DNA from 3 places in the Croceicoccus esteveae genome. Region 2 is predicted to be linked to each of the others. Evidence: predicted binding sites of a transcription regulator. Region 2 holds the regulator's gene; each other region holds the start of a gene.
What was found. Region 2 encodes LexA, which represses DNA repair genes until DNA is damaged. Its sites were predicted from a motif close to GTTCCNCNCTTGTTCT; they were not measured.
Positions count from the first base shown of each region.

Region 1: a site for LexA is predicted at 4,328-4,343, ahead of RM533_RS10830 (putative DNA modification/repair radical SAM protein). Genes of this name have one in related genera too.
Region 3: a site for LexA is predicted at 4,790-4,805, ahead of RM533_RS11305 (ImuA family protein). Genes of this name have one in related genera too.

Region 1 covers NZ_JAVRHS010000009.1:71,482-81,571, forward strand. Annotated here, with positions in the region: gene accD (acetyl-CoA carboxylase, carboxyltransferase subunit beta) at 1-253, shown strand, start outside; gene RM533_RS10820 (bifunctional folylpolyglutamate synthase/dihydrofolate synthase) at 265-1,593, shown strand; gene RM533_RS10825 (UdgX family uracil-DNA binding protein) at 1,619-3,070, opposite strand; gene RM533_RS10830 (putative DNA modification/repair radical SAM protein) at 3,067-4,314, opposite strand; gene RM533_RS10835 (pyridoxamine 5'-phosphate oxidase family protein) at 4,460-4,939, shown strand; gene RM533_RS10840 (sodium-dependent transporter) at 4,999-6,456, opposite strand; gene panB (3-methyl-2-oxobutanoate hydroxymethyltransferase) at 6,583-7,458, shown strand; gene RM533_RS10850 (DUF475 domain-containing protein) at 7,520-8,593, shown strand; gene RM533_RS10855 (winged helix-turn-helix domain-containing protein) at 8,661-9,281, shown strand; gene RM533_RS10860 (SLC13 family permease) at 9,269-10,090, opposite strand, start outside.
Region 2 covers NZ_JAVRHS010000002.1:380,309-390,398, reverse strand. Annotated here, with positions in the region: gene gltX (glutamate--tRNA ligase) at 1-187, opposite strand, end outside; gene RM533_RS04765 (ComEC/Rec2 family competence protein) at 216-2,429, shown strand; gene lexA (transcriptional repressor LexA) at 2,512-3,210, opposite strand; gene RM533_RS04755 (hypothetical protein) at 3,306-3,602, opposite strand; gene RM533_RS04750 (MoeA family protein) at 3,679-4,182, opposite strand; gene moaC (cyclic pyranopterin monophosphate synthase MoaC) at 4,398-4,889, opposite strand; gene trpC (indole-3-glycerol phosphate synthase TrpC) at 4,886-5,686, opposite strand; gene trpD (anthranilate phosphoribosyltransferase) at 5,683-6,645, opposite strand; gene RM533_RS04730 (anthranilate synthase component II) at 6,642-7,262, opposite strand; gene RM533_RS04725 (phosphodiester glycosidase family protein) at 7,259-8,068, opposite strand; gene trpE (anthranilate synthase component I) at 8,065-9,639, opposite strand; gene RM533_RS04715 (peptidylprolyl isomerase) at 9,664-10,090, opposite strand, start outside.
Region 3 covers NZ_JAVRHS010000010.1:76,088-86,177, reverse strand. Annotated here, with positions in the region: gene RM533_RS11315 (error-prone DNA polymerase) at 1-2,491, opposite strand, end outside; gene RM533_RS11310 (Y-family DNA polymerase) at 2,507-4,108, opposite strand; gene RM533_RS11305 (ImuA family protein) at 4,014-4,772, opposite strand; gene asd (archaetidylserine decarboxylase) at 4,980-5,915, shown strand; gene RM533_RS11295 (protein tyrosine phosphatase family protein) at 5,931-6,368, shown strand; gene RM533_RS11290 (endonuclease/exonuclease/phosphatase family protein) at 6,480-7,190, opposite strand; gene RM533_RS11285 (peptide chain release factor 3) at 7,197-8,741, opposite strand; gene RM533_RS11280 (SDR family NAD(P)-dependent oxidoreductase) at 8,865-9,617, opposite strand; gene pheT (phenylalanine--tRNA ligase subunit beta) at 9,622-10,090, opposite strand, start outside.

The sequences.
Region 1 (10,090 bases), on a different contig from region 2:
CCCGACAACCGGCGGCGTGACGGCAAGCTATGCCATGCTGGGTGACGTGCAGATCGCCGAACCAGGCGCGCTGATCGGTTTTGCCGGGCAACGCGTGATACAGGACACCATCCGGGAAAAGCTGCCCGAAGGCTTCCAGCGCGCTGAATATCTGCTCGAACACGGCATGATTGATATGGTTGTTCCGCGCGATCAGTTGAAGGAACGCTTGGCTACTATCATTGGCTATCTGTTGCCGGCAACACGGGCATAGATCTGCGCCCGATGCGCGACCTTGCCCGATCCGACGATGCGCGTGTTCAGGCACAACTGGACAGATTGGCAGGGCTGAGCGTGCCACAAGGCCGCTTGAGCCTGGCGCCAATCCGTGCATTGCTTGACCGGCTCGGCAATCCGCAGCGTGACCTGCCGCCGGTGTTTCACGTTGCCGGTACCAACGGCAAGGGTTCGACCTGCGCATTTCTGCGGGCCATCATCGAAGCCGATGACAAGACGGTCCATCAGTTTACCAGCCCTCATCTTGTCCGCTACAATGAGCGTATCCGCCTTGCCGGGTGCCTCATTGAAGATGATCTGCTTGCCGCCCTGCTTGAAGAAGTGCTCGACCGGTGCGGCGACATTCCTGCCAGCTTTTTCGAGGTCACCACTGCGACTGCTTTTCTCGCCTTTGCCCGCAGCCCCGCTGATGCCACCATTGTAGAGGTAGGGCTTGGCGGACGGTTCGATGCAACCAACGTGCTGGAACATCCCGCCTGCTGCGGCATCGCGGCGCTGGGGCTCGATCATGAAGCGTTTCTGCTTGTGCCGGAACCCGGTACCCCGCAACTGCCGATCGCCCGCATCGCCTTTGAAAAAGCCGGAATCATCAAGCCGGGCGTGCCGATCGTCACCGTCGCACACGATCGCGCCGAGGCAGTTCGGCAGATCGAGCACGCCTCTGCGTTGGCGGGTGCGCCGCTGCACGTGCAGGGAGCAGACTGGACGATAGCGGGCGCCACTCCGGTTGAATACGCTGATCGGCATGGGCAACTGACCCTGCCTCCGCCTGCCCTGCCGGGATCGCACCAGCTTGCGAACGCCGGTCTGGCCATTGCCATGCTGCGACACCAGGATTTTCTCACCGTCTCGCCGTCCGCCTTTGCCCAAGGATTGCGCAATGTTTCTTGGCCGGCGCGGCTGCAATGGCTGGCCCAGGGTCCATTGACGCAGCGCGCCGGGCCATTGCAGATCCTGCTGGATGGCGGACATAATCCCGCTGCGGCGGCAGCCTTGGCAAATTACCTCGCAACCATCAAAGTTCCTGTCCATGCAATCATCGGCATGTTGTCGAGCAAGGACGCTGTCGGGTTCATCACGACCATCGCATCGCATCTGTCCAGCCTGACCGCAGTGCCGATATCAGGTCATGATCATCATGTGCCACAAGATTTGTGCACCATTGCAGCGGAGCTTGCCTGCGAAGTGCAGGATGATATCCACAGCGCAATCGACAGCATTGCCGCACGTGCCGCTGCGAACGATGTGATCCTTGTCTGCGGTTCGCTTTACCTGGCAGGAGAAGTTCTGCATGCCAATCGCCAGTTGCCGAGCTGATCGCGCGTCGCTGGCAGAATACTTGCTAGGCCTGCGTTAACTCCTTTAACCTTCTGGCAACATTTGCAAGATCCGCTGCGAACAGATGCGTCTGCTTTTCCTTTGCCTCTCCGTCAAGGCGCAACAGATAGGATGGATGCGCGGTAATCCACAGCTCGCTGTTATCTTCCAAACGAAGCGGAGTGCCACGCGCCTTCGATATGCTGATTGTCTTGCCCAACATCCCACGCGCCGCGCTGGCGCCCAGCGCAAGCACCAACTTGGGCTGCACAATGGCGCGTTCGCTCTCCACCCACCAGCGACAGATATCAATCTCCTTTGCAGTGGGTGACTGATGCAGCCTGCGCTTGCCCCGATGCACAAACTTGAAATGCTTTACAGTGTTGGTGAGATAAGCAGCCTTGCGGTCTATGCCCGCGTCCCGAAGATGCAGATCGAGTAGCTGACCGGCTGGCCCGACAAATGGTCGCCCCTGCAAATCCTCGTTGTCGCCGGGCTGTTCACCGATAATCATGAGGGCCGCATTGCGCGGGCCCTCACCCATCACAGCAGTATTGTCCAACTCGCCGATCGGACAACGGGTGCAGGCGTTAAGAGCTTTTTCAATAGCAGCGAGCGTGTCTGGCCGCTCACCCATTTCCAGAGTTCCTGCCTTCACCATTGCTGCCTCCCTTGCCTGAGCCCCTGCGACCAGCGCTGGGATAAGTTGGGCCTCGGGCATGTTCTTCCAGTACTTTTTGGGCATTTCCTTCAACATGGCGCCCACTTTCAACCGTGCCGGATTGAAAATGGAAGCGTAATAGCCACGCCACAAAGCTTCCGCAGGATCGTCAGCGGGCGCGTCCGTACGATCTGCCGCAGGCCCTTCGCGAAGGATTTCGCCATCCCAATGCAGAGATCCGCCTGGAGTCAGGATCGACCATTGCATATTGGCAAACCGATCAACAAAGAAGCCGGCGTTGTGCCGCAGGATGTGATGAAAGGGTTCGAACCAGGCAATGTAATGTTCTGCGCCATCCTCAGTCTCGGTCATGCGAAAGCGCAGAAAGGCGCGCATCTTGTGCACGTCACGACGCACGGCACGCAGGTGACTGGCAAAGAGGCGGACATCGGCGTCCGCTGCGTCGTCAAGCAGATGCGGCTGTGACTGCAGTCTCCAGAGTAGCCGATACAGAAGAGAAAACCGTTCCGGGTCAGAGTGCAAAATCGCAATCTTTGCAAAGACGATGAACTGTCTTGGCACGCGCGGTGGTGGCGACTCACTTGTTGCGGCAGGTACGGTGACAGGCGTTACCGGCTCGGCAGATGCAAACAGATCGCCTGACCCTGTTCCTGCTTCTGTCCAGATAATCCGGTCAGGAGGAATGTTCTGGAGCAGCAGATTGCGAGCTTGGTCGCGCCAGGCATCAAAGTCATCCGGCGCCGGCATCGTGACCAGATGGGTGCGCTCCAGATCGACAGCACCCGTTTTCGTCATGACGCAAAAAGCTCGAGCTGATTGTGGACCGGCGGGGCCACCAGCGCCTTGAGATCAGCACGATCGGTGAGCAGCACCGGACGCCAGTCAGCCGTAACGATGAACGGCCGCACCTTGACCGCCGACACTGTCAGGCGGGCAATGTCCTCGAGGCGCAGCAGGCGATAACGACGAATTGACAGGATTTGCGCCACCGCCCGCGTCCCGAGACCCGGTACGCGCAGCAAGAATTCACGTGAGGCACGGTTTACATCCACTGGGAAATATTCACGAAATTTTAAAGCCCAGGCAAGTTTCGGATCGATGTCAAGCGGCAGCATGCCGTCTGCTCCCGCCGCTGCGCCCACCTCATGGGAAGAAAACCCGTAAAAACGCATCAGCCAGTCAGATTGATACAGGCGATGCTCACGGATGAGCGGCGGTCGCTTGAGCGGCAGCACGGCGCTGGCATCGGGAATAGGGCTGAACGCAGAATAATAAACCCGCCGCAAAGCATGGCGCTCGTAAAGCGAACTTGCCCGGCTCACGATGTCGGCATCACTGGCGGCATCCGCTCCCACAATCATCTGTGTCGATTGGCCGGCCGGCGCAAACCTCGGCGCGTGACGGAACCGTTTACGCGCGTCTTTTGCCTCCACAATATCGCCGCCCATGCGGCCCATCGCGCCGTCGATCTGCCCCGCGTCCTTGTCGGGCGCAAGTCTGTTCAGCCCCGCTACGGTCGGCAGTTCCACGTTTATCGACACCCGATCCGCATACAGCCCTGCGCGATGTGTGATCTCCGGATCGGCTTCAGGAATGGTTTTGAGGTGAATATATCCCCTGAAATCATGCTCCTCACGCAGGATACGCGCACATTCGACCAACTGCTCCATTGTATGGTCGGACGATTTGACGATGCCGGAGGAAAGGAACAGACCTTCGATGTAATTGCGCTTGTAGAAGCTGATCGTAAGATCGGCTACTTCCTGCGGCGTAAACCGCGCCCGTTCAACATTCGAACTCTTGCGGTTGATGCAATAATGACAATCGAAAATGCAGTGATTGGTCATTAGGACCTTGAGCAGAGATATGCACCGGCCATCAGGCGCATAGGCGTGGCAAATGCCCATGCCCTCTGTCGATCCGACCCCTTTGCCATTTTTGCTGCTGCGTTTCGACGTGCCGGAGGAAGCGCAGGACGCGTCGTATTTTGCCGCATCCGCAAGGATCTTCAGGCGGTCGAGAATTGACTTCCGGGTCATGGAGTCTCCAGATGTTCCCTGCTTGTTCTGCGCAGCTTTCGCTAAGGCTGTCAATATGGAGCGGGTTTATCCAATTGTAATGGTCCTACCGGAACCTTGGGCAGGACTGGTCCGTTCCATGTAAAACAGCGAAAGGACCACGTTTATGTACGATCAAGGTAATGCCGAAGAACTCCGCCACGCATTTTGGAAAGATCTTGCCGATTCTCCTTTTGTAATGCTCCAGCTCGATGATGATCCCGATACGGCCGCACCCATGACAGCGCAGCTCGACAAGGACGCGAACAGCGCGATCTGGTTCTTTACGTACAAGGACAATCGGTTTGCGGAAAAGGGCGCTGCGACGGCCACTTTTGCATCCAAGGGACATGATCTTTTCGCCCGCTTCCACGGTCGGCTGGTCGAGGAGACCAGCCGTGAACGTCTGGAAAAAGAGTGGAGCAATACGGTCGAGGCCTGGTTTCCCAATGGCAGGAATGATCCCAAGCTGCTGATGCTGCGCATGGATCTTGGCGAGGCTTCGATCTGGTCCGGCAAGCTTGGCCCGTTCACGACGGCCAAGATGCTGCTTGGGATGGACATTACCGATGATGTAAAGGGCGGCAAGGCTGACACCAGCCTGTAAACCGTCAAGCAAAGCCTGGGACGGGGCTGCCTGGAATGGCAGCCCCGTCTTGCTTCAGCCTAACCCCCGATGAGCGAAGGGAATATTCCGACCAGCAGGATCGCGGTAAGCGCAAGCGGACAGACCCAGCGGACCAGCACCCGATAAAAACGGTACAGCCCGCCTGTCAGACCCGCTTCGGCATCCACAATCCGCGGTGCCGCGATCCAGCCGACGAACACAGCTGTCAGAATAGCCGCAATCGGCATCAGTAGCTTGCTGGTCAAGGTGTCGAGAAGATCGAACCAGCCCTGCTCAGAGAACAACGGCAAGAACGTCAGCGGATAAGATCCCGCCAACGTGTTGAACGACAGCGCTGACAGAACGCCAAGCAACAGTGCCCCTGCCGCGAGCATGACAGAAGCGATTGTGCGTCGCAGGCCAAACCGCTCCATGAGCCACGCCGTGGGCACTTCCAGCAGCGCGACCGAGCTTGTGAGTGCGGCAAACCCGACCATGATGAAGAACAAGAACCCCACCAGCGAGCCGGCTGGCATGGTTTGAAATGCCAGCGGCAGAGATTGGAACATCAAGGTCGGACCGGCCTCTGGTGCCAACCCGGCAGTGAATACAATCGGAAAAATGCAGAGGCCAGCAAGCAGCGCTACCCCGGTGTCGGCGCTGGCAATGATCGTCGATGTGCCGGCAAGGTTTACGTCCTTGCTCACATAGGAGCCATAGGTGATCATCCCTGCCATGCCCAGAGACAGCGAGAAAAATGCCTGACCGAGCGCCGCGAGCATGACCGGTCCCGTCAGTTTCGACGGTTCAAAGGTAAACAGATAAGCCAGCGCTTCGATGAACGCGCCCGTGACGGCGCCATAAATCGTGATCGCGACGATCAGCACGAAAAAGGCAGGCATGATCCACGTGGCGACAAACTCGATACCCTTGGAAACTCCGCGCGCCACAAAGAACAGCGTTGCACCAAGGAACAGGGCATCGAGCGCGACCATCAGGAGACCATTGCCGAACAGTTCCGGCAGCAGCGTTTCAATCGTGGCGGGGCCGCGCCCTTGGAATGCACCACCTGCAACGCCGGTATGGACAAGATCGGCCGCAAAGATGCCGATGTAATACAGCACCCAACCGCCGACGACGCAGTAAAAGGACAGGACCAGAAAGGAGCTGACCACGCCAATAAGACCGACGATCTGCCAATTGCCGGATGCACTGGAATCACGCGCCATGCGCAACACGCTGTATGGTCCCGATGCCTGCCCATGCCGGCCGATCAGCGTTTCGGAAAGAAGGACAGGAAGCCCGATCAATATGACGCATACAATATAGAACAGGACGAAAGCGCCCCCGCCATTGGCACCTGCCTCTGCCGGAAAACGCCACATGTTGCCCAGACCAACGGCCGATCCGATCGCAGCAAGTATGAACGCGCTGCGGGATGACCATCCCTCGTGAGATCCCTCCTCGGGCCCTTCATGCGACCTCTCGTGCGGCTTTGCATCTGTGGCTGTTGCCATGCGCCTGATCCTGCTCCCATTCGTCGTGTTTATATCAAGAACCACTGCCGCAGTGCACTGGCCTCATGCTGCGGCTGTTCCAACGGGCGCTTTGCCATAATCGCCGGCATGTGCAAAAGCATTTGCATGTCCACTACTTTCCAGATCGATACGGCGACCAGCCGGGCCACGCCTACCCCTGCCCCGATGAAGCGGCTGACCGTGCCCAAGGTCATGCAGCGCAAGGAGGACGGCACCACGCAGGAGCCGCTGGTCATGCTGACCGCTTACACCGCTCGGCAGGCGCAATTACTCGATCCGCATTGCGACATGCTGCTGGTTGGCGATTCGCTGGGACAGGTGATTTACGGGCTGCCTTCCACGCTTCCCGTCACGCTCGACATGATGTGCGCGCATGGTGCCGCGGTCGTGCGCGGATCTTACCACGCGCTGGTCGTCGTCGACATGCCGTTCGGCAGTTATGAAGCATCACCGCAACAGGCTTTTACCAGCGCAAGCCGTGTCCTGGCACAGACCGGCGCTGCGGCGATAAAGATCGAGGGCGGCCATGCCATGGCCGAAACGGTTCGCTTCCTGTCGCAACGCGGTATACCTGTCATGGGCCATGTCGGACTGACGCCGCAGGCCGTCAATGCACTTGGCGGCTACATGGCGCGCGGCCGCAACGAAGCAGAGCATGCCCGCATCATTGCCGACGGCAACGCGATTGCGGACGCAGGCGCTTTTGCTGTCGTCGCAGAAGGCGTGGTGGAGGATATTGCGATCACTCTAACCCGAAGCTTGAGCGTGCCGGTCATCGGCATTGGCGCTTCGGCGCATTGCGATGGTCAGGTCCTTGTTACAGAAGACATGCTTGGCATGTTCGAGCGGGTGCCACGCTTTGTAAAAAAATACAGCGATATCGCCGGGATGATCGACGACACAGCAGCTCGCTATGCCAGCGAAGTCAGGGCCCGCACTTTTCCCGGCCCGGAGCAAGTCTATCGCGCAAAGTCGGACTGACGCAGCGCACAGGCTGCGCATCTCCTGTTCCAGCAACTCGCAATCCATAGGCTGATCGTTCTTGAAACTTCTTCTTACCCACTATCGCGGCTCTCTCGTCTTCACCCTCATCTGTCTAGCGCTGGGCGTGTGGCTTGGTTTTGAGCAAGGATCAGGCTGGGGCGGCATGCTGGAGATCCTGTGGATTGTCGTTGTTCTGTCGATCCTGGAAATTTCGCTTTCTTTCGACAATGCGGTGGTGAATGCCACCGTGCTGCGCGAGATGAGTGAGAAATGGCAGCGCCGGTTCCTGACCTGGGGCATCTTGATCGCGGTATTCGGCATGCGGATCGTCTTTCCGCTGGCGATCGTCGCTGTGGCAGCAGGCATCGGCCCGCTCGATGCCTTGCACCTGTCGCTGAACGAACCGGAGCGGTACGAAGCGATCGTGTCGGGCGCGCACATCGGGATCGCCGGTTTTGGCGGCGCGTTTCTCACCATGGTCGGGTTGCGCTTTTTCTTCGATGCCGAAAAGGACGTGCACTGGATCGGGAAGGTGGAGCGTTTCCTGAGCCGAATTTCCAACATACAGGCTGCCGAAATTGCCATTCTGGTACTGGCACTTTATTTCATCTCGCGTGCGCTGCCGGAAGCAGAGGCGCTGACATTTCTGGTATCCGGCCTGCTGGGTTTGGTCACCTACATCGTCGTTCAGGCCATCGGCACCCTGCTTGACATGTCCAACAGTGCCGCAGGCGCGGCGCGTTCGGGGCTTGGCGGGTTTCTCTACCTCGAAGTGCTGGACGCCAGCTTCAGCTTTGATGGCGTCATCGGCGCCTTTGCCCTTACCAACAACATGCTGATCATTGCGCTTGGTCTGTCCATCGGCGCGATGTTCGTGCGATCAATGACCATTCATCTGGTGCGTGCCGGTACATTGTCGCAATATCGCTATCTTGAAAATGGAGCGTTCTGGGCAATCATCGTCCTGGGCGCAATCATGCTGCTTTCGGCAATATTCCATATACCGGAAACGATTACCGGGTTGATCGGGGCAACATTGATTGGCTTGTCCTTGTGGTGGTCTATCCGACACAAGCGCCGTTATCCGGATGATCCGGCACAGGACCATGCCCACACCGCCTCTCCGCACTGACCAGGTCAGCACGCCGGCAGGGGTGGCGCCCGTCCTACGCAGCCTGACGTCAGTGCCACCCCTCCTGTTGGGGGGGAATGCGAACCAGCGTGCCGAATGGCTGCGCAGCGTCAAGGCGGCAGGAATAGATCGCTGGCCGCCTGATCTTGCCTGCATTTTCCTGAGCGGCGGCAATGCCATGGACCATATTTCCGCTTGCAAGGAACAGGGACGCACCGCGTTGGCGCTGGCGACCACAGCGCAGGTTACGGCCCGCGTGCAGGCCTTCAATGCAAAAACAGACGAGTTTCTGACGATCGGGCCGATCGACCCGGCTGAACTTGCTGCCCGCATAAAGCTGCTGGCAACAGGCGCTGCAGTTCCGGCGGAAGTTCGCCTCATCCACACAGGAGTGCCCCAGGACAATGCGACGCTTGTCCTCGACAGCAGGACATTTGCGTTACAGGGCCGTGAAATAAAGCTGATGCAGATGCTGCTCGATGCACAAGGCGGATTTGTCACCCACACCAGCCTGTTGACGAAGTTGTGGGGTGAACAGGCACGCAACAGACGGCACTATCTGCGTGTCGTTGTCAGCAAGCTGCGTGGCCGCATCGAACCTGAGCCGGAACTGCCGCGCTACATCCTGACCGAGCCGGCGATCGGTTACAGGCTGGGCGACGGCACTGCCCGGCTTCACATGCCATAGAAGAACACGAGCAGAATGGAGAGCGTGGTCGCCATCAACAGTACGAGCGGCACACCCGTTCGCAGATAATCGGCAAAAGTGTACTGACCCTCTTCCATGATGAGCATGTTCGTCTGATAAGCGATCGGCGTCGCGTAACACAGATTGCAGCCGAACAGCACAGCCAGCACCAGCGGTTCAAGCGGCAAACCAAGTGTGACAGCGATATTCATCGCAATAGGCGTGCCGACGGTCGCTGCCGCCGCATTGGAGGCAAAGTTTGTCAGAAGCGTGACAAACAGCATCACGCACGCCAGCACCGCAGCAGCCGGTAAATGCTGAAGCCCTGCTGACAGCAACAGGCCGAGCCACTCCGCAGCGCCACTTTCCAGAATTATCCGGCCAATGGCGATGCTGGCGGCGACCAGCACGATCACCTTTGCCGAGAGCGCGCGACCGACTCGGTCGAACTTCACACAGCCTGTCACAAACATGGCGATGGCGCCACCAAGCGCCGAGACGGCAATAGGCCACAGCCCGATGCTGGCGGACAGGACTGCGCCAAGCATGATCGCTGCTGCCAGCACTGCTTTGGAGCGGCGGGGCACTTCTTGGGCTCCTTTAAGCAGCAGCAGCCGTTCGGTGTTGGCAAATTCCTCGATTTCCACAAGCGAGCCCATGACCAGCAAGACGTCGCCAACGCGCAGCGTCAATTCGGAATATTCATGCCGGCCTGTATTCTCGCCCTTCTGCAACTGGTGCACGCCGAGCACGGCAACGCCATACTGCCCAGCTACACCGGAGGTGGGGATCGTCAGTCCGACGAGCCG
Region 2 (10,090 bases):
TCTGATCGGTGTCTTCGATCCGCAGCAGCACCTTACCACCGTGATGCCGTGCAAAAAGCCAGTTGAAGAGCGCCGTGCGTGCGCCGCCGATATGCAGGAAGCCAGTGGGGGAGGGGGCAAACCTGGTCACGATCCGACCGTTGTGATCCGCCATGCTGCGGTCGGGATCATTGTTGCCGCTTGCCATCTGCTCCCGCTTCCTTTCCTATAGTGCCATGGGCAGGCCGCTGATACCGGGATACGAAAACCTCGCAGCGCATGCGGCCATTCCCGTCGCGGACCAACCAGAAGCGGAAAACCGCCCTTCTTCGCTGTTGCGGCAATGGCGCAGGCGGGGCGGTTTGTCCAGTGTGCTCCACGCAGCAGAAGCGTTCCTCGCGAGCCGGCCGTTTGAACGCATGCCTTGGCTGGCGGTTGCGATGCTGGCAGGCACGGGCCTGTGGTTCCTGCTTCCCGGACCGGCAGAATGGCTTGTCCTGACAGGGCTGTGCGGTCTTGTCGCGGGATGTGGCTGGGCCTGGTGGCAGGATGAGGACACTGCGGTTCTGCGTGCTGCCATAATGGCAGTCGCGGTCATGGTGGCGGCCGGCTGTCTGCTTGCATGGCTGCGTTCCGAACTGGTGGGCACACATCCGATCGAAGCACCAGTCGTCACGCGGCTGCACGCCTTGATCCTTGAACGAGAGGAGCAGCCCGCGCGCAACAGGGTACGGCTGGTGGTCGCCACGCAGGATCCACAGAGGGACCGGGCGATCCGTGCCCGCATCAACATCTCGGCTGTCGATGACCGCCCTTTCCTGCAGGAAGGGGCGGTCATAAATGTGCGCGCACGCTTGACGCCGCCGACGCATCCCGTCCTGCCCGGCGGATATGACTTTGCACGCATTGCCTGGTTTGACGGGATTGCCGCGACAGGTTCTGCAATCGACCCGCCTGTCCTGGCTTCTCCTGCAGAAGCGCAGGCAAGTGGCATGGCGCTGTATCGTCGCGACCTTGCCCGGCATGTGCGCACCAGCGTTGCAAGTGCGACCGGCAGTGACGGGGCACATGCAGCTATTGCCGCCACGCTGGCCAGCGGCGATCGTGGTGCGATCAATGACGATGATGCGCTTGCCATGCGCGATGCAGGGCTGGCCCATCTGCTGTCGATCAGCGGTCTGCATGTCGGCGCAGTGGTCGGTATCGTGTGGTTTGCAATGATGAAGACGCTGGCGCTCTTTCCCGCGCTGGCGCTCAGGACGCGGTTGCCGCTTGTCGCCAGCGCGGGCGGCGCTGTCGCTGCTGTTGCGTATACCTTGATGACGGGCGCCGCGGTGCCGACGATCCGCGCATGCATCGCTGCATTGCTGGTCATGGCGGCTCTTGCGCTGGGGCGGCAGGCACTGTCCATGCGGCTGATCGCGCTTGCTGCCATCACCGTGATGCTGTTCTGGCCAGAGGCGGTGGTGGGGCCATCCTTTCAGTTCAGTTTTGCCGCGGTCATCGCCATCGTCGCCCTGCATAACAGCGCCCCCATGCGTGCACTCGTCGCCCGTGGGGAGCATGGCGCGGCAATGCGGCTGGCGCGGGCGGCGCTGGCGTTGCTCATTACGGGTCTGGTCGTGGAAGCGGCGCTGGCACCGCTGGTGCTTTTCCATTTTCACCGGTCGGGCGTACTCGGCGCTCTTGCAAATCTTGTTGCCATCCCGCTTACCACGACTGTGATCATGCCAGCGCTGGGAGTGGCGCTGCTGCTCGACCTCGTCGGTCTTGGCTGGCCGGCATGGTTCGTCACTGGCAAGGCGCTCGAACTGCTGATCGGGATCGCGCAGTTTGTCAGCTCCATTGACGGATCCATCCTGCTGGTGCCTGCCATTCCTCTGTGGGCGGCGCTGTTGTTTGTGAGCGGGTTTCTGTGGCTCGCCTTGTGGGAAGGACGGGTGCGGGTCTGGGGTGTGCTGCCTGCGCTTGCGGGGCTTGCAGGTTTCGCCGTTGCAACTCCGCCCGACCTCATGGTCGCGGCAGAAGGGCGGCATGTCGCGATCGCCAATGACGAGGGGCAGATATTCCTTCTCAGGAACCGCCGCGGTTTTGCGCATGACCAATTGCTGGAAGAGGCGGGCTTCGACGCCGCTTCTGAACAAGATGTGCAAGCCATTACCCAATGGCCGGGGGCCGATTGCAACCGCGATTTCTGCCTGCTGACGCACCGCCACCGCGTGCTCCTGATCTCGCGCCGCCGCTCGGATGTCGACTATGCGACGCTGCTGGCAGCATGCGCGGCGAGCGACGTGGTTGTCGCAGAGCGCAAGCTGCCCGAACATTGCCGCCCGCGAATGGCAAAGATCGACCAGCCCTTGCTTACGCGCCGGGGCGGCGTGACAATGAACCTGCAGACAGGCGTGATCCGATCAGCCCGTCCGGCACGAGACCGTCACGGCTGGATGTAAGGCAGAGTCGGAGGCAGCAAACCAAGCGCCTTCTTGAAGGAGCCGGCGCCCCTGCCATCACGGCCGGCTCTCTCGTTCTCGATCAGTGATACTGGCGCAGCAATCCCGCCAATCGCCCCTGGATCTTGACCTCCGCTGCGTCATAGATCTGCGAGGGAAAGGAGGCATTGGCAGGGTCAAGCCGGATCCGACCATTGTCGCGACGCAGATATTTGAGCGTGGCTTCCTCATCCCTTACGAGGGCCACGACAATCGCGCCATCGTCGGCGATGTGGGTCCGCCGGATGAGAGCAAGATCTCCATCAAGGATCCCGGCATCAATCATGGAATCACCTGCCACTTCCAGCGCATAATGTTCTCCTGAACCAAGCAGGGCGGCCGGCACCGGCAGGGTTCTGGTGTCCTCCAGCGCCTCGATCGGAACGCCCGCGGCGATCCGCCCATGCAGCGGGATTTCCACCACATCATTGGCGGGGTTCCTCAATTGCGTCCGGATGTCGCCTGCCTGTCCATTAATGCCAACGTTCAGCGTTCCATCAGATGGTCTGCGCAACGATGTTCCCTGTGCGTCCGCGTTCCTTATGACCTCAAGCGCGCGGGCGCGATTGGGCAGGCGACGGATAAAGCCCCGTTCTTCCAGCGCCGAGATAAGGCGATGCACGCCAGATTTGGATTTGAGATCAAGCGCATCCTTCATTTCTTCAAAAGAAGGCGAAATGCCGCCGTCCTCAAGCCGCAGCTGAATGAAAGTCAGCAGTTCATGCTGTTTGCGTGTAAGCATCAAACGGTTCCTCTTCGCCCGTTTCGCACCTGTGCCTTTGAACGAACACGGAACAATTAAGCAACAAAAACAGCCTGCGTCAACAAGGACGAAACTCAGATGCGGTGTATTGCGATTTTTTCGCCTGCCGCCCGCTTCGGCCAGTGTGATGCGCGAACAATCAGCGCGTCTGCCAATGCCAGCGGCAAGAGCGCACCACTGTTCTGACTGTCGAGCACCGGTATGGGCCGATCCTGCCTCCAGCACTGCGCGCGGCAGGGGAGCGCAAACAGCATTGCGATGACAAAGCAGAAAACGGAATTACCCGGCAGACCGACGATCAGCTGATCCTGCCGACTTGCCACCATGACCGGTTTGCTCGCGACGCACCGGAACTCGACCGTGCTTCCCATCTCGGCGATCACCGGCCGGACAAGATCGTGCTCCTTATAAAGACACCGTTGCTGGTGATTACAATGGTTGCATCCGTTACGCTGGCGAAGCGGCCTGCAGCACCGCCTTGTCATCACTGACAGGAGCGATTCTTTGCGCAGCGCAGGGATAACCGGCCAGCATGAGACCGTTGTTCGCAGGAATGTCTCCGGGCCTCAGATCATCCGGCGCGGCTTGTGCGCGCAATTCAGTGCCGCTGTCGATCGCCGCCACCTGGGGCGCGCAGCCAACCTGCAGTCGATCCAGATCGGCACTAACGGCAAATGCAAGCCGGGCAGGGGTGATATGACCACCAGCGCGTGCGACCATGTGCCCGGTATTGAAATCAAGGTCCGGTTGATGGATGTGCCGTCCGGGCGGACGGGGAGGTGAGCCGCTGAACCTCGACAGCGCGCCGCTGGTCCGGCAGTCTTCCCGCACCAGCATCATATCGGCCCCACCGGGCAGCACCGCACCTGCCGAAATGCGCACCGCTGCACCGGCCGCAAGCGTGCTGTCTCGTACGGGCGATCTGCCGCGCTGTCGCCCACGATCTGCCATGCGCCGGACCCGCTCTGCAGCTCAGGCACATCGGCCGGCTGCACTGCCCAACCATCCATGGCGGACGGGGCCGGAGAGGCTGCGTTCTGCGCGCGACCAGCGGCTCGGTCAGATAGTGACCGAGCGCCTGTCCAACTTGGAGGTGCACATTTGTTGTCCGCCCGACAAGCGCCAGAGCAGGTGGCGTTGCGCCTCTGCCAAGGCCAGCAGCGGCTTCATGCCATCAGGTCCTCGTGCCCCGCTGCGCGCCATCTGCCTGACTTGCCACCGTCTTTTGCAATAAGGCGAACTGCGCTGATCACCATGCCACGGTCCACCGCCTTGGCCATGTCATAAATGGTCAGCAAAGCTACCGAAACGGCGGTCATGGCCTCCATTTCGACACCTGTGCGTGCCGCAAGGGTGGCACTGGCTGTGCAGCTGATCGCATCATCTTCGAACGCAAAGGCGACTTCCATCGCGTCGAGACCGAGCGGATGACACAGCGGAATGAGATCGGCCGTCTTCTTGCCCGCCATGATCCCGGCGATCCGTGCCGTTGCGAGCACGTCGCCCTTGCGCATCGTGCCGGCCCGGATTGCATCGAGAGCGGCTGGTGACAGCGTGATATGGCCGCGCGCCACTGCGGTGCGCCGGGTAACATCCTTGCCGCTGACATCCACCATTCGGGCAGCGCCTGATGCATCGAGATGGGTCAGGGTGTTCACGGGTGGAGCAATGCCCGCGTGGCGCTTTGCACATCGGTCTGTCGCATCAGGCTTTCTCCGACAAGAAAGCAGCGCACCCCGCCTTGTGCGAGTCGCTGGCAATCAGCCGGCCCGCTGATCCCGCTTTCGCTGACCAGCAATGCGTCTTCAGGAGCCATGGATGCAAGCCGTTCCGTCACGCCCAGATCGGTCGCAAAGCTGCGCAGATCGCGGTTGTTGATGCCGATCAACCGGCTGTCAAGCTGCAGGGCAAGCTCCATCTCAGCTTCATCATGCACTTCGACAAGCACATCCATGCCACGCTCCGTTGCGGCTGCTTCGAGGTCCTGCATGGTTTCAAGGTCAAGCGCCGCCACGATGATCAGGATGGCATCGGCACCTATTGCTCGTGCTTCGGCAACCTGCCACGGATCGACCATGAAATCCTTGCGCAGCACCGGCAACGTGCATGCATCTCGTGCGAGCACCAGATAATCCTCGTGCCCCTGGAAATACGGTGCGTCGGTCAACACCGACAGGCAGCTCGCACCGCCGGCGGCATAATCCCGCGCATGGGCGGCAGGGTCGAAGTCTGTACGGATCAACCCCTTGGATGGTGAAGCCCGCTTTATCTCTGCGATGAGGCCGAAACCGACGTGCGCAGCATCGCGCAGGCGTCGTTCGAACCCGCGCGGCGGTTCCTGCGCGCGTGCCACGCTGTCGAGCATGTCAAGCGAGCGCGCCTGCTTGCGCGCAGCAACTTCGGCGCGCTTCGTCTGGCAGATTTCACCCAGTTTTCCTTCTGGCTTGACAGTCATTTCACACTCTCGATCCAGCAGTTCAGAAGAGCATTGGCCAGTCCCTTGTCCAATGCCTCTGCTGCTTCCTCGGCCCCGCTGGCCAGATTGTCGACCGCTCCTGCCACCAGCAATGCCCCCGCGCTGTTGAGGAGGACTGCGTCGCGGTAAGCACCCTGTTCGCCCAGCAGCAGCCGCCGCAACGCCGCGGCATTGTGCTCGCAATCTCCGCCGCGCAGCGCGTCAAGCGGGTGGCGAGGCAGGCCCGCATCTTCAGGCACGATGGTGTCGGGAACATCAAGCCCGATGCCTTTCGCGCGCGAGGGGCCTGCAATGGAAAGCTCGTCCAGACCTTCCATGCCCGATATGACCAACGCATGCCCGATACCCAGCAGACGCATTGCCTCTGCATAACGATCTACAAGCTCGGGCGACGCAACACCGACCAGTTGCCGATCAACCGACGCAGGATTGGCAAGCGGGCCGACCAGGTTGAAGATCGTGCGTCTGCCAAGCGCCTTGCGGATCGGCGCCAGCCGCGCAAGGGCCGGGTGATGCGCCTGGGCAAACAGGAACGCGATGTTGAGATCGGGCAACGTCGCCTGCGCCATGTGACCTGCTCGCGCCAGGTTGAGGCCCAGCGTCTCCAGAGTGTCCGCTCCGCCCGATTGGCTCGACGCTGCACGATTGCCATGCTTGGCGACCGGGACGTCGCAGGCTGCCACCACCAGCGCGACTGCGGTGGATATGTTGAGGCTGTGCTGACCGTCTCCGCCCGTGCCGCAAACATCAATGGCATTTACTGGCGCTTTTACAGGGAGCATGCGTCTGCGCAGCGCCTTTGCAGCGCCAGCCATTTCTTCGGCAGTTTCGCCGCGCGTGGCCATTGCGCTCAACAGGTCTGCAATTGCCTCGTCATCCATCATGCCATCGAGCATTTGGCCAAACACTTCTTCGGTCTGCGCCATGGACATGCTCATGACGGCATTCCTGCATCGATACCGCAGATGCCGAGGAAATTGGCAAGCACGGCATGACCATGCTCGGTTGCAATGCTTTCGGGATGGAACTGCACGCCATGGATGGGCAGGTCGGTGTGGCGAAACCCCATGACATGCGCGTCGCCGTCCAGTGCATCGCCGTCCGTACCATCGCTGCGCGGCGTGCGCGCATTGACATGAAGGCACGAAGGAACGTCCTCCACCACCAGGCTGTGATAGCGGGTGGCGGCAAAAGGCGATGGCAGTCCGGCAAAGACACCGCTGGCGTCATGCGTGACAAGCGATGTCTTGCCATGCATCAGACCGCCGCGCCGCACGATGCCGCCAAAATGCTGGCCGATCGCCTGGTGGCCAAGGCACACGCCCAGCAATGGCCGGCCCGATTGTGCGCAGGCAGCGACCAGATCCAGGCTGATGCCGGCTTCATCAGGTGTGCAGGGGCCAGGCGACAGCAGGAACCCTTCTGCTCCAGTCGCAATGGCGTCGCTGGCGGACAATGCGTCGTTACGCGCCACTTCAACCTTCGCGCCAAGTTCCATAAGGTAATGGACAAGGTTCCAGGTGAAGCTGTCATAATTATCGATAACAAGGATCATGGCAGCGTCCTTGCCCGATCCTGAACCGCGATCAAGGGCCCAAGCGGCGGGGCAGCATCGATACGCGCAGACGCCGGATCCCACAGCGCCGACACCGCGCCATCCAGATATAGCGCATTCGGTGTCTCTGCCCGGTCACGAAAAAACCGCGCAAAGCGACCGAATGAAACCGGGTCGTCGCTGATCACGAAATGTGCTCGCCCCTCCTGGTCAACCCCGACACCGTTGCGGTAGTTGATGGAAGTTCCGTCAGGCGCAAATTCGGGGTGCAGTTTTCCGTCGATCACCAGCATAGGGCCCGATTGCGTGGCAAACGCGACATCTGTGTCGCGCATCGCGAAATCCTGCGTGGTCAGGACCTGCCAGCCGGAATCGTCGACCAGAAAAACGCCATTTGGCAGAAGGTGGAAATTGCCCGCGCCTTCGTTGCGGTTCAAGGATTTCAGCACTTTACCGTGCTCAACATAAAGCCCGATTGGCCGCCCATCTGTATCGAACATCCCGGCGTTGGCAGCAAACACCACCGTTGCGGCATCTTCGCCAAGCGCTGATCGCAAGGCTCCGAACGATCGCAACGGCAGGCTGTCTGCACCTGCAAGATAAAGCGCGATGGCATGCTGCTGCGGGTCGGCAAGGCAATGGGTAAAGCTGCTGCCTTCGAACGCTTCCTTGATACAGGCGGCGGTGCTGTCATCTGCTGTCCGCGCTGCCGACGAGCCCATCGGCTCGCAGCCGCCAAGCGCCAGAAGAACCACGAGCAAAATACCGGACAGGCGCAAGGCCTGCCCTGATTGTCCGGTCTTCACTGGCCAAACCCGGTCAGACTGGCAAGCCGCACAGCTTCTCTGGCGGCTGCAAACAGGGCACCTGCCTTGGCTTCGCATTCCTGCTGTTCGTATTCAGGCGTGCTGTCGGCAACGATCCCCGCCCCCGACTGCACATGCATGACGCCATCCTTCACAACCGCGGTTCGCAGCACGATACAGCTATCAACGGAACCATCCGGCGCAAAATAGCCGACGCCGCCGGCATAGGCGCCGCGCGTCTCGTTTTCCAGTTCAGCGATGATCTGGCAGGCGCGAACCTTGGGTGCGCCGCTGACCGTACCTGCTGGAAACCCGGCGAGCAGCGCGTCCACAGCGTCCAGACCGGAACGCAGGGTGCCGGTCACATTCGACACGATATGCATGACATGGCTGTATTTTTCCACGCTGTAGCTATCGGTCACGCGCACGCTCCCTGCCGCCGCCACGCGTCCGGTGTCATTGCGGCCAAGATCAAGCAGCATCAGATGTTCGGCACGCTCCTTGGGGTCGGCAAGCAGGCTTGCCCGGTTCACTTCATCCGCTGCGGGGGTCCTGCCCCGGGGACGGGTGCCGGCAATGGGCCGGATTGTCACTTCTCCATCGCGCACGCGCACGAGGATTTCCGGGCTGCTGCCAATGAGGGAAAAGCCAGGCAGGTCGAGGAAATAAAGGAAAGGCGATGGATTGATCCGGCGCAGTGCCCGGTAAAGCGATAGCGGCGGAAGCGGGAAGGGCGCAGTGAATCGCTGCGCCAGCACGACCTGGAAGATATCTCCCGCCAGGATATAGTCTTTCGCGCGATCGACCATGCGGTGATATTCGCCGGAAGGCAGACAGGGTGTCGCGAAAGGATCAGGCAAAGGTTCAGGTAGTGACCCGTCTGCCAACGGTGCACAAGCCATGCCTGCAACCGCATCGCGCACCAGCGTGCCCCCGAGCCGGGCGAGGCAGCTATCGATCCGTTCTGCGGCATCAGCAACAAGCGCTGACGCGGTGTTCCCGCTGCCCGGCCAAAGCGGGGCGATGCAGAACATATCTGCCTTGAGGCTGTCGAACACGAGCACCAGAGTGGGTCGCACGAAAAGCATGTCAGGCAATTCAAGCGGATTTGCCTCGGGTCGCTCGATCTTTTCGACCAGACCGATCGTCTCGTAACCGAGATACCCGACCAGGCTGGACAGGGCGGGTGGCAGGGGATCAGGCACATCGTAGCGGCACTGTGCAGCCAACGCGCGCAATGACTGGAGCGGGTCGCCACTGGCCACTTCAAACGCGTCTGCGTCCTGCTGCCATTGCGCGTTTACCCAGGCAGTGTTGCCGCTGGCGCGGAACACCAGATCCGGGTCGATGCCGACCAGACTGTATCGTCCGCGTGTTTCACCGCCTTCTACCGATTCGAGCAGGAAGTCGCCCCGCCCCTCGACCATCAGCTTGAGCGCGGCGGATACCGGCGTTTCGCAATCCGCAATCACGCGCCGCCATACCACACCTGCCTGGCCGCTATCCAGACAAGCGCGTGCGCGCTCATCCCAGTCAGGACCGTCATCCGCTCCATTGCCCGATCCTAGCACCTTTCCCTGTGACACCACCAGAACCTAGTTCTGCCCGACCAGCTGCGTGCGGACTGCGCCGATGGCACTGTCGCTGCGCCTGATGCTGGTTTGAAGCATGATCGCGCGGCCAAGCTGCTGGGCGTATTCCTCGCGGCGCAGGCGCGTCAACTCCTGCTGCATCTGCGCCAGCAACGGATTGCCAGCCTCGATGTCACGGGTTTCAATCTCGTTCAGCGCGACGACGTACCAGCCCTGATTGCCTGGTGCCGTAATTTTCTTGGGTGCTCCCTTGGCCATGGTGAACATCAAGGCAAGCGGCGGCGGTACCGATTGCCCACTCGACACCAGTTGCTGACGCGAGAGTGCGACCGTTTCCGGCGGCGGTACCTTTGTCTCAAGCATACGCAGGGCCTCTCCAAGAGAGGCGCCGCGTGTTACTGCTGCAATCACCCGGTCGGCTGCCGATCTG
Region 3 (10,090 bases), on a different contig from region 2:
CCTTTACGACCTGCCATTCGACGGCATTGTCCCATTCGGAATAGTTCACATCCACTGCCAATATGGTGACGCCGTGCTCGCGCGCATCGCGCACGATCTGCGCCGGTGCATAAAATCCCATCGGCTGCGAATTCAGCAAGGCGGCGGCAAAGATCGCGGGGTGATAATGCTTCAGCCAGCTTGAAACATACACCAGATGCGCAAAACTCGCCGCGTGGCTTTCGGGAAAGCCATATTCGCCAAACCCTTCGATCTGGCTGAAACAGCGGGCGGCGAACACCGCATCATAGCCCCGTTCGACCATGCGACCGACCATCTTTTCCTTGTGCCGCGATACCAGCCCGCGGGAGCGGAACGTCGCCATCGCCTTGCGCAACTGGTTCGCTTCGGCCGGGCTGAACCGGGCAGCGACCATGGCGATCTTCATTGCCTGCTCCTGGAATATCGGCACACCCAGGGTCCGCTTCAGAATGACTTCAAGCTCGTCTTCTGGTCCGTGTTCTGGCGCAGGTGAGGGATATTGCGGCATCTCGCGGCCCTGCCGGCGCTTGAGGTAGGGGTGCACCATATCGCCCTGGATCGGCCCTGGCCTGACTATCGCGACCTCGATGACCAGATCGTAGAACGTGCGTGGCTTGAGCCGGGGCAGCATGTTCATCTGTGCGCGGCTTTCAACCTGGAACACGCCCAGCGAATCGCCCTTGCACAGCATGTCGTAAACCGCTGGATCTTCCTGCGGGATGCTTGCAAGCGAATGCGTCACGCCGCAATGCGCCGCCAGCAGGCTGAATGCCTTGCGGATACACGTCAACATCCCAAGCGCCAGAACATCCACCTTGAGAATGCCCAGCGTGTTGATGTCATCCTTGTCCCACTCGATGAAACTGCGCTCAGGCATGGCGCCGTTGCCGATAGGCACTGTGTCAGTCAGTTTCTCCTGGGTAAGGATAAACCCGCCAACATGCTGCGACAGATGGCGCGGCATGCCGATCAGCTGCTCGGCAAGGGCGATCGTGCGCCGCAGGTGCGGATCGCACAGGTCCAGTCCGGCTTCGGCAACCTTCTCCTCGCTGACCGAAGTGCCCCAGCTTCCCCAGATCGTCTTGGCAAGCGCGGCCGTCACATCCTGCGATAGCCCCATCACCTTGCCGACCTCGCGGATCGCCATGCGCGGCCGGTAATGGATGACAGTCGCGCATAATCCGGCCCTTTCGCGCCCGTAGCGTTCATAGATGTGCTGGATCACTTCCTCGCGCCGTTCATGTTCGAAATCGACGTCGATGTCGGGTGGCTCCTTGCGCTCTTCCGATATGAAGCGCTCGAACAGCAATTCGTGCTGTGCAGGGTCGACTGACGTGATCTTCAGACAGTAACACACCGCGCTGTTCGCCGCCGATCCACGCCCCTGGCACAAGATGCCCCGGCTGCGGGCGAACTCGATGATGTCGTGAATGGTCAGAAAATATTGCGCGATGTTCATGCGTTCCATCAGCGCCAGCTCTTTTTGCAAAGTGGCACGAACCCTGGGCGGCACTCCATCCGGGTAACGCTGCGCCGCACCTGTCCAGGTCAGCTCGGCCAGATGCGAATTGGCATCCTTGCCTTGCGGCACGGTTTCCTGCGGATATTCGTAACGCAGCTCATCAAGCGAAAAATTGCAGGCATCGGCGATCCGACGGCTTTCCACGATCGCTTCGGGCCATTGCGCAAACAGGCGCACCATCTCGCCCGGGCTTTTCAGATGCCGCTCGCCATTGGGGTTGAGCCGCAGTCCTGCATCGAAAATCGTGCATTTTTCACGGATGCAGGTCATCACGTCCTGCAAGGGCCGTCGGGCCGGCGTGTGGTAATGGACATCATTGGTGGCAAGCAGTTTCAACCCATGCGTCTGCGCCAGCTGCTGCAAGCGGTTGATCCGCGCCCGGTCATCGCCTCTGTAAAGACAGGATGCAGCTATGTGGCTCAACGCTTGCAGGTGCCCTGCCATCGCTGACAGCGCGGCAGCAAATTCGTCCAGATCGTCTTCGGGTATCGCCACAAGAAAAACCGCATCGTTCAGATGTGCGCCGACATCGGCAAGCGCAATGTCGCACTGGCCTTTTGCCTGCCACCTGCCTTTGGCATCCTGCATCTTGCCTTTCGAAAGCAGACGGCAAAGATCGCCATAAGCCATGCGATTCTGCGGATAGGCATAGAGCGACGGCGCATCGACAAGGTCCAGACGGCAGCCGATGACCGGCCGCAATTTGGCAGTGCGGGCCTCGCTGTGCAGCCGCACCACCCCTGCCATGGTGTTGCGATCGGCAATGCCCAGTGCATCGTAGCCAAGATCATGCGCAGTCGTGACCAGATCGACCGCATCAGAAGCGCCGCGCAGAAACGAAAAGCATGAGACCAGACCAAGTTCGACAAATGCCGCAGGCGGGTTGCGCGCAAATTCATCGCCATCGCCAAGCGTGCGCCGGCCAGGCGTCAGGGAAGCATCAGGCATGGCAAACCATCGGTTTCACGCATCGAGCCCATGGATAAACCAGCGCGGCGCACCGCCGCGTCCGTCATCCGGCAGTCCTTCGCGATAAAGCCAGAAGCGGCGGCCTTCCTTGTCCTCCACCCGGTAATAATCGCGCAGCCGTGCCGATGATTTCTCGCGCCACCATTCAGGAGCAATGCGGCCCGGGCCCTGGCTGCGCACGACGATATGGTTTTGCCGGCGCCAGCGGAACCGGGCCGGCGGCCCTTCCGGCACGGCGTGCAGCACCTCCACATCCTCGGCCGGAAACAGCAGGCGCAACGGCATCGCCTCTTCGCGCGACAGGCTACTGGTGCAGGCGGCAGGGATCGCATCGGGCAAGATCATGCTGGATACAGGGCCCGATATGGACACGGACGCAGGCACGAAAACTTCGGCGCGTTCGGGGATATGACTGCCCTGCAAAAGCGCCTTGCGCACTGCCCCATTGCCAAGCCGGGCCACCAGCCGGTCGATCAGACAGGACAGCGCAAGCTCCTCATCGACGTTGCCGGCAAGATTTTGCTGCGCCGCCGGCAGATCCTGCCGCCCTGTCGCCTCCAGCGTCATGACTTCAAAACCCGAGCCGGGGTCGAGTGTCTCCAGCCGGCCTTCGAACAGGCGCTTGAGATGGCCGGCATCGCGGCTGGCCCGACTGGTAGCGACCTCCACTGCAGAAACCCCGCCATCCAGCCGGTACCCCGCCAGCCGTAAGCGTCGAGCCCCCAGATCGCGTTCCGCCAGCTGTCCGCACAGATCGTCGAGCAGATCGGCAAGCACATGGGCAACAGGTTCGACATCGGCAATCGGCTCGGCAAGCTTGCGCATGCTGCGCGCCCGCAGTCGGCGCTCTGCCGCGACCAGCGGCTCCGGCACGGTGCCAAGCGCCTGATCCAGCCGCAGCACCGGATTTGCAGAAGGCGCGCTGGCCTGCCGGAACCGCCTGATCAAGGCCGCACGCGGCACTGCCATCAGCGCAGCCACGGTCTTGAGGCCCAATCTTGCCAAGAGGGTGGTCGTGTCCGCATCCAGGCGCAGGGCTGCTACACCAAGCGGGGACAGCGCCGCTGCCACATCCGCGGCTGGACAGACAGACTGGCCTGTATGGCCATGGCGGGCCAGCGCCCACGCACTGCCGATAGTCGGAGCCAGAGCCACGCGTGCTGTCAGCCCCAGAGCGGCAAAGGCAGTGACAATATCGCCAGCCATTACAGGCTCGCCGCCGAACAGATGACCCGATCCGGTCACGTCCAGCAACAGCCCGTGAGCGCCATCGGTGTGGGTATCCGCCTGCACCCATGGACACCACCGGCGGCACCAATGCGTCAGTTCTGCAATGTCGGCGGCATCTGCCTGCTCGTTTGCCGGCTCGACCCGCAAGGCGGGAAACAATGCCCGCATGTCGGTAACGCGCGCGCCCTGCCTTACCCCCAGCGCGTAGGCTGTCCTGCTGGCATCGTGAACGACCGGACCATGCCTGCCTTCGCGGGCAAGCACCAAAGGTTCAGCCACCGCTGCTGGATCGATGCCGCTGCGCTTCCACCACCGCTGGATCGGGAATTGCGGCAGAAAAATCGAGCCGATGCGCCGTTCGGTCATAGTGCACCATCCAGGTGCCCGGCTTCAGCCCCCGCGCGCGGAACAGTTCCGCCTGCCAGCATGGCGGACCGGGGGCGCGGTCGTCGTAGGGGTGCGGCACAGAAGGCAGAGATGCGATCCGCCACCGCTGCCGCGCCGCCGACAGATTTGCCGCTGCTCCAAAGCGGATGAGGAAAGCAGGCGTTCCCTGCTGCTCGGCGCGCATGGCCAGCCGCTTGGTCGCGGTAAAATCCAGCGCCCGCGGGTCCCCCCAGATCTCGCCGATCACACAGGATAGCGAACGGCATCTCAGCCCCTCCTCCATCGTCCACAGCGCATCTGCGCAATTGCGCGCGCCCACATGAATGAGCTGCGCCGGATTGCCGCCGAACCGCGTGATTGCGCGGCCGTGCGGATAGCCGGCTTCAAGCGATGACATGCGGTCCTGCACCCACAGCACAGAGCCATGACGCGGCACCTGAGCAAGGGCAAAACCGATGGCAGACATGTCCCTGGCGCCGGCAAACAGCTCGACCAGAGTTGTGGGACGCGGCAGGAAGACCATGTCCGGCGCAGCTTCGCCTGCCTCGATACGCATGGCTGATCCATTGTCATGGACTGGCAGGCCATGCACTGGCAAATCATGGACCAGTGACAGATCGGGACTTTGGCGGTTTTCATCCATCAGGCTGCCTGCATTATGTTCCTATTTTGTTCTTGTTAAATCGAGACAAGGAACAGAGTCAATTCCCAACCGAAAAGACCGGGGGATGGAAGACGGGGGGATGAAAGACGGGGGGATAAAAGACTGGGAGGATGATCGCAGGCGGCCGGGCATGCGCATCACCCGGCAATTGACCTTGATAGTCGCTGTTGGCTAGACACGCCCTCCATGCAGAAGGCGAAGAACACGATGGTTGAGCGACTGTTCATCGGTTTGCAGCATATCGTGCCGCATCATGTTCTCTCGCGGATGGCCGGACGCCTCGCAGCAAGCGAGCAGGGATGGGTAAAGGACCGCCTGATCCGCCGCTTCATGCGCGCTTATCGGATCAATCTAGCCGAAGCAGAGCAGGCAGATGGCAATTACCCATCCTTCAATGCCTTTTTCACCCGCGCGCTGAAACCCGGCGCCCGGCCACTGGCTCCGGCTGACCGGTTCATCCTGTCACCAGCAGACGGCACGATCAGTCAGCTTGGCCGGATTGCAGCAGGGCGCATCATTCAGGCCAAGGGCCATGATTATTCAGTGACAGAACTGCTGGGTGGCGATGCCGAGCAGGCCCGCCGGTTCCATAATGGCAGCTTTGCCACCATCTACCTTGCACCAAGCGATTATCATCGGGTCCACATGGCAGCCGACGGCAGCCTGGCACACACCACCTACCTTCCCGGGGCGCTGTTCTCGGTCAATCCGGTTACTGCCGCTGCGGTGCCACGCCTGTTTGCCCGCAATGAACGGCTCGCCTGCATGTTCACAGGAGATGTCGGTCATTTTGCCCAGGTGCTGGTGGGGGCAATGATCGTTGCCGGCATGGAAACCGTCTGGGCCGGGCCGGTCAAGCCTCATGGCAAGCGCATCCTCAAGCGCGATTTCACGCCAGCTAAGACCCAAACCAAGACCCAGGCCAGAACCGAGCCCGAAACTCAGCCTGCATCCGGCGGTGCGCAGGCTCCGCAGCTTCGCGCCGGCGACGAAATGGGCCGCTTTCTTCTTGGCTCCACCGTGGTTCTCCTGTTTGAACAGGATAAGGTCAGCTGGCTGCCTGAACTTGGCCCCGGCAGCCGGTTGCTGATGGGGCAGGCGATGGCGAACCGCAGTGTTTGAAAAGGAGACGATTGCATGAGCGGGTTCAAAAAGATCACCGACGATCTGTATGTCAGCGCGCAGATCACTGCGGCTGACATCGCCGAGGCAAAGGCGCAGGGCATCACCGCCATCGTCAACAACCGCCCCGATGGCGAGGAGCCGGACCAGCCCGATGGCAGCACGCTCGCCCGCCATGCACAGGACGCCGGCCTGTCCTACACCGCCATTCCTGTAACTCACGCCGGTTTCGGGCATGGCCAGATCGACGCCATGGCCAAGGTTATCGACAATGCTGGCGGTCCGGTGCTCGCCTTCTGCCGCTCAGGCACGCGATCAGCCCTGCTATGGGCGTTGACAGCAGCGCAACAAGGGCAATCTCCCGCTGCCATTGCGGCAAAGGCAGCTGCGGCCGGCTATGACATCACTCCGATCCGCCCGATGGTCGACATGCTCAGCGCCGGCCGCGATTGAACCTCGGCCAGCAGGGCCTGACTGGCAGTGCCTTGATGATTGCGCCTGATCGACGATGCCAGAATAACCGGGCGGAAATGATTGGAGCTGCATTACAAAAAGCCGTGCCGTTCAGCTGACAAACGCCTTTGATCCCACCGACACTTCGGCCCACACCGGCAAATGATCGGACGCACGCGCTGCCAGCATGCTGTGATGCACATTGGTGCCGTGACAGGTCCAGTGCGACGACAGCACGATACGGTCAAGCTGCGCCAAGGGACGGCTGGCAGGAAAGCTGCGCCCGCTTTCCAGCACGGTCCAGCCAGGCCGGAAGACGCGGAATACGCCGCCATTGCCGCTCCATTCATTGGTGTCACCCATCATGACCGTGGGGCAGTCCTCGCAATCATCGAGATGGCGCAGGATGGCTTCTGCCTGGTGGCGACGGCGCAAGCCTGACAGGTCGAGATGCATGCCGACCGCCCGCACCCGCTGACCGCCCAGTTCCACATCAAGCCGGATAGCGCCGCGCGGTTCAAGCGTGGGCAGCGCAATCGTCTGCGCTTCCAGCACATGCGTGTTCTTCTTCACCAGAAATGTGTTGCCATGCCATCCGATGCTCATTGACCGGGTCGCCAGTGGCACCGTACGGAACGGCGAATCCTCGATCCGCGCGCGGGGCAGGACCGTCTCCCGCATGCCGAACCGTCGGTCGCATTCCTGCAACGCGATGATGTCGGCATCGATCTCGTTCAGCACGGTCAGGATGCGGTCGGGATCGCGCTGGCGGTCCAGCCCCACCGCCTTGTGGATGTTGTAGCTTGCGAATTTCAGCTTCACGCGGCTCTAGCGCTCCTTCGTGGCTGAAAAGGACAGGTCGGGATTGCGTTCCTGCTGATAGCCGACATCCCACGCCGATCGCGCCATGAACACCCAGTCGCCGTCGCGATCCTTGGCCAGATTGGCGCGGTTGAACCGTTCGAATTCATCGATCGCGCCTGCCTCCCCCCTGATCCAGCGGGCGGTGTCGAACGGGGCCGGTTCCAGCCCTGCCTCCACCTTGTATTCCGCCGCCAGCCGCGAGACCAGCACCTCAAGCTGCAATTGCCCGACGACGCCGACGATCCACTGCCCGCCCAGTTCGGGATAGAACACCTGGATCACGCCTTCCTCGGACAGGTCGTCAAGCGCCTTTCGCAGTTGCTTTGTCTTGGTGGGGTCGCGCAACACGACCCGGCGCAGTATCTCGGGCGCGAAATTGGGCAACCCTGTAAAGCGGATGTCATTCTTTTCCGACAGCGAATCGCCCACCCGCAAGGTACCATGATTGGGAATGCCGATGATGTCGCCCGGCTCTGCCGTGTCGGCCAGTTCGCGGTCCTGCGCGAAGAACAGGATGGGCGAATGCACCGCGATTGGCTTGCCCAGCCCCGACGGGGTCAGCTTCATGCCGCGCCGGAACGTGCCCGACACCATCCGCATGAAGGCAATGCGGTCGCGGTGCTGCGGGTCCATGTTGGCCTGCACCTTGAAGATGAAGCCGGATACCTCGTCGAGCGCCGGCGTGATCTCGCCCTGTTCGGCCGGTTGGGGGCGTGGCGGCGGCGCAAACGCGGCGATCGCCTCGATCAGCTCGGTCACGCCGAAGTTCTTCAGCGCCGACCCGAAATAGACCGGCGTCAGATCGCCCGCGCGATAGGCGTCAATATCGAATTCGGGATAACCGATCCGGGCAAGTTCCGACTGTTCGGCCCATTCCTCCGGAATTTCGGCATCCGCCTCCCGCTTGCCCAGGAATTCCTTACTCGGCCCTTCGGGTCGGGCGACCTTGCCGCTGGCGAAGTCGAGGATGCCTTCGAACCGCCCGCCCATGCCGACAGGCCAGCTCATCGGGCATACGTCAAGCGCCAGCATGTCGGCCACTTCGTCCAGCAATTCAAAGCCGTCGCGCCCTTCGCGATCGACCTTGTTGACAAAGGTGATGATCGGCACCGAACGCAACCGGCATACCTCGAACAGCTTGCGGGTCTGCGGCTCGATACCCTTGGCAGCGTCGATGACCATGATGGCCGAATCCACTGCCGTGAGCGTGCGATAGGTATCCTCGGAAAAATCCTCGTGCCCCGGCGTGTCGAGCAGGTTGAAGACGATCGAATTGCCATCGGCGTCCGTCCGCTCGAACGTCATGACCGAACTGGTCACTGAAATGCCGCGCTGCTGCTCGATCTTCATCCAGTCGGAGCGGGCGCGCCGCGCCTGTCCCCGCGCCTTGACCTCGCCGGCAAGGTGGATCGCCCCGCCCGTCAGCAGCAGCTTTTCAGTCAGCGTGGTCTTTCCCGCGTCGGGGTGGGAGATGATGGCGAAGGTCCGCCGCTCGGATGATCCGGTCATGCAATGCGCCTTAGGGATGCTGTGCCCATCCGGCAACATCGTACAACCAGGGTTGCTTCAGGCGGCCGCAGTAAGGCAGGAGCAGCAAGAAGCCTTTTGCCAGGAGTCGTCAGCCAAGAGCCGTCAGACAGGGTTGCGCGCCACCTGGAATGGGCCAAAGCTCTGCGCCACTGGCATCAGTTCAAGCCGGTTGATGTTGAGATGCGGCGGCAATTGCGCCACCCACAGAACAGTTGCGGCAATATCATCGCCGGTCATCGGCTGCATGCCGCCGTATAGTGCATGGCTCGCATCCTGATCGCCACCGGTGCGCACCAGCGTAAATTCCGTCTCCACCATGCCCGGCTCGATGCTGGTCACGCGGACGCCCGTTCCGCCCAGATCGGCGCGCAGGGCAAGCGAGAACTGCGTCACGAAGGCCTTGGTCGCTGCATAGACATTGCCGCCAGGGTAAGGGTACGTTGCCGCGACCGAAGACAAATTTATGATCGCACCCCTGCGCTCGATCAGCCGGGGCAGCAGCACATGGGTCATCGCCAGCAACGCACCGATGTTGGTGTCCACCATCGTCTGCCAATCGCCAGGATCAGCCGCCTGTGCCGGACCGGTGCCAAGCGCCAGGCCGGCATTGTTGATAAGGCAGTCGATTGCCGCGAAGCGTTCAGGCAAGCCAGCGAGCGCCGCTGCACGCGCGGCATCGTCACGAATGTCGAAGGCAAGCGGCAGGACGCTATCGCCAAGAGCGTCGCGCAAGGAACGCAACCGTTCGCCGCGTCGTCCTGTTGCGATCACCTGCCAGCCGGCAGCCACGAAAGCGCGGGCGCATGCCTCACCGATCCCGGATGTCGCGCCTGTCACCAATGCCGTCCGGATCATGCCATCAACCCCGCAGAACCGCGCCCAGCTTCGATGCAGCCGCCACGATGCTGTCGCTGATCGCAGTTAGATCATTATCGGTAAAGCTGGCGCCCTGTGGCTGGAGCGTGACTTCGACAGCCAGAGACTTTTGGCCGTCCGGCACACCGGCGCCGGAAAACTGGTCGAATACCCGTGCCTCCACGATATGCTGCTTGTCCGCTGCCCGGACCGCCCTTACCAGATCACCTGCGGCGGTATCCTCGCTGACCAGAAAGGCAAAATCGCGCAGCACGGCCTGCAATGCAGGAGGAGCGAAAGCGGCGCGGGCAAAGCCCTTGCCGGCCTTGGCGGCAGGGATCGCATCGATAAACAACTCCACTGCCATAACCGGTCCGGCCAGATCGAACTGTTGCGCGGTGCGGGGGTGAATGGCGCCGAACCGGGCCAGCACGTTCTTGGGTCCAAGCCGCAAGGTCGCCGAACGCCCGGGA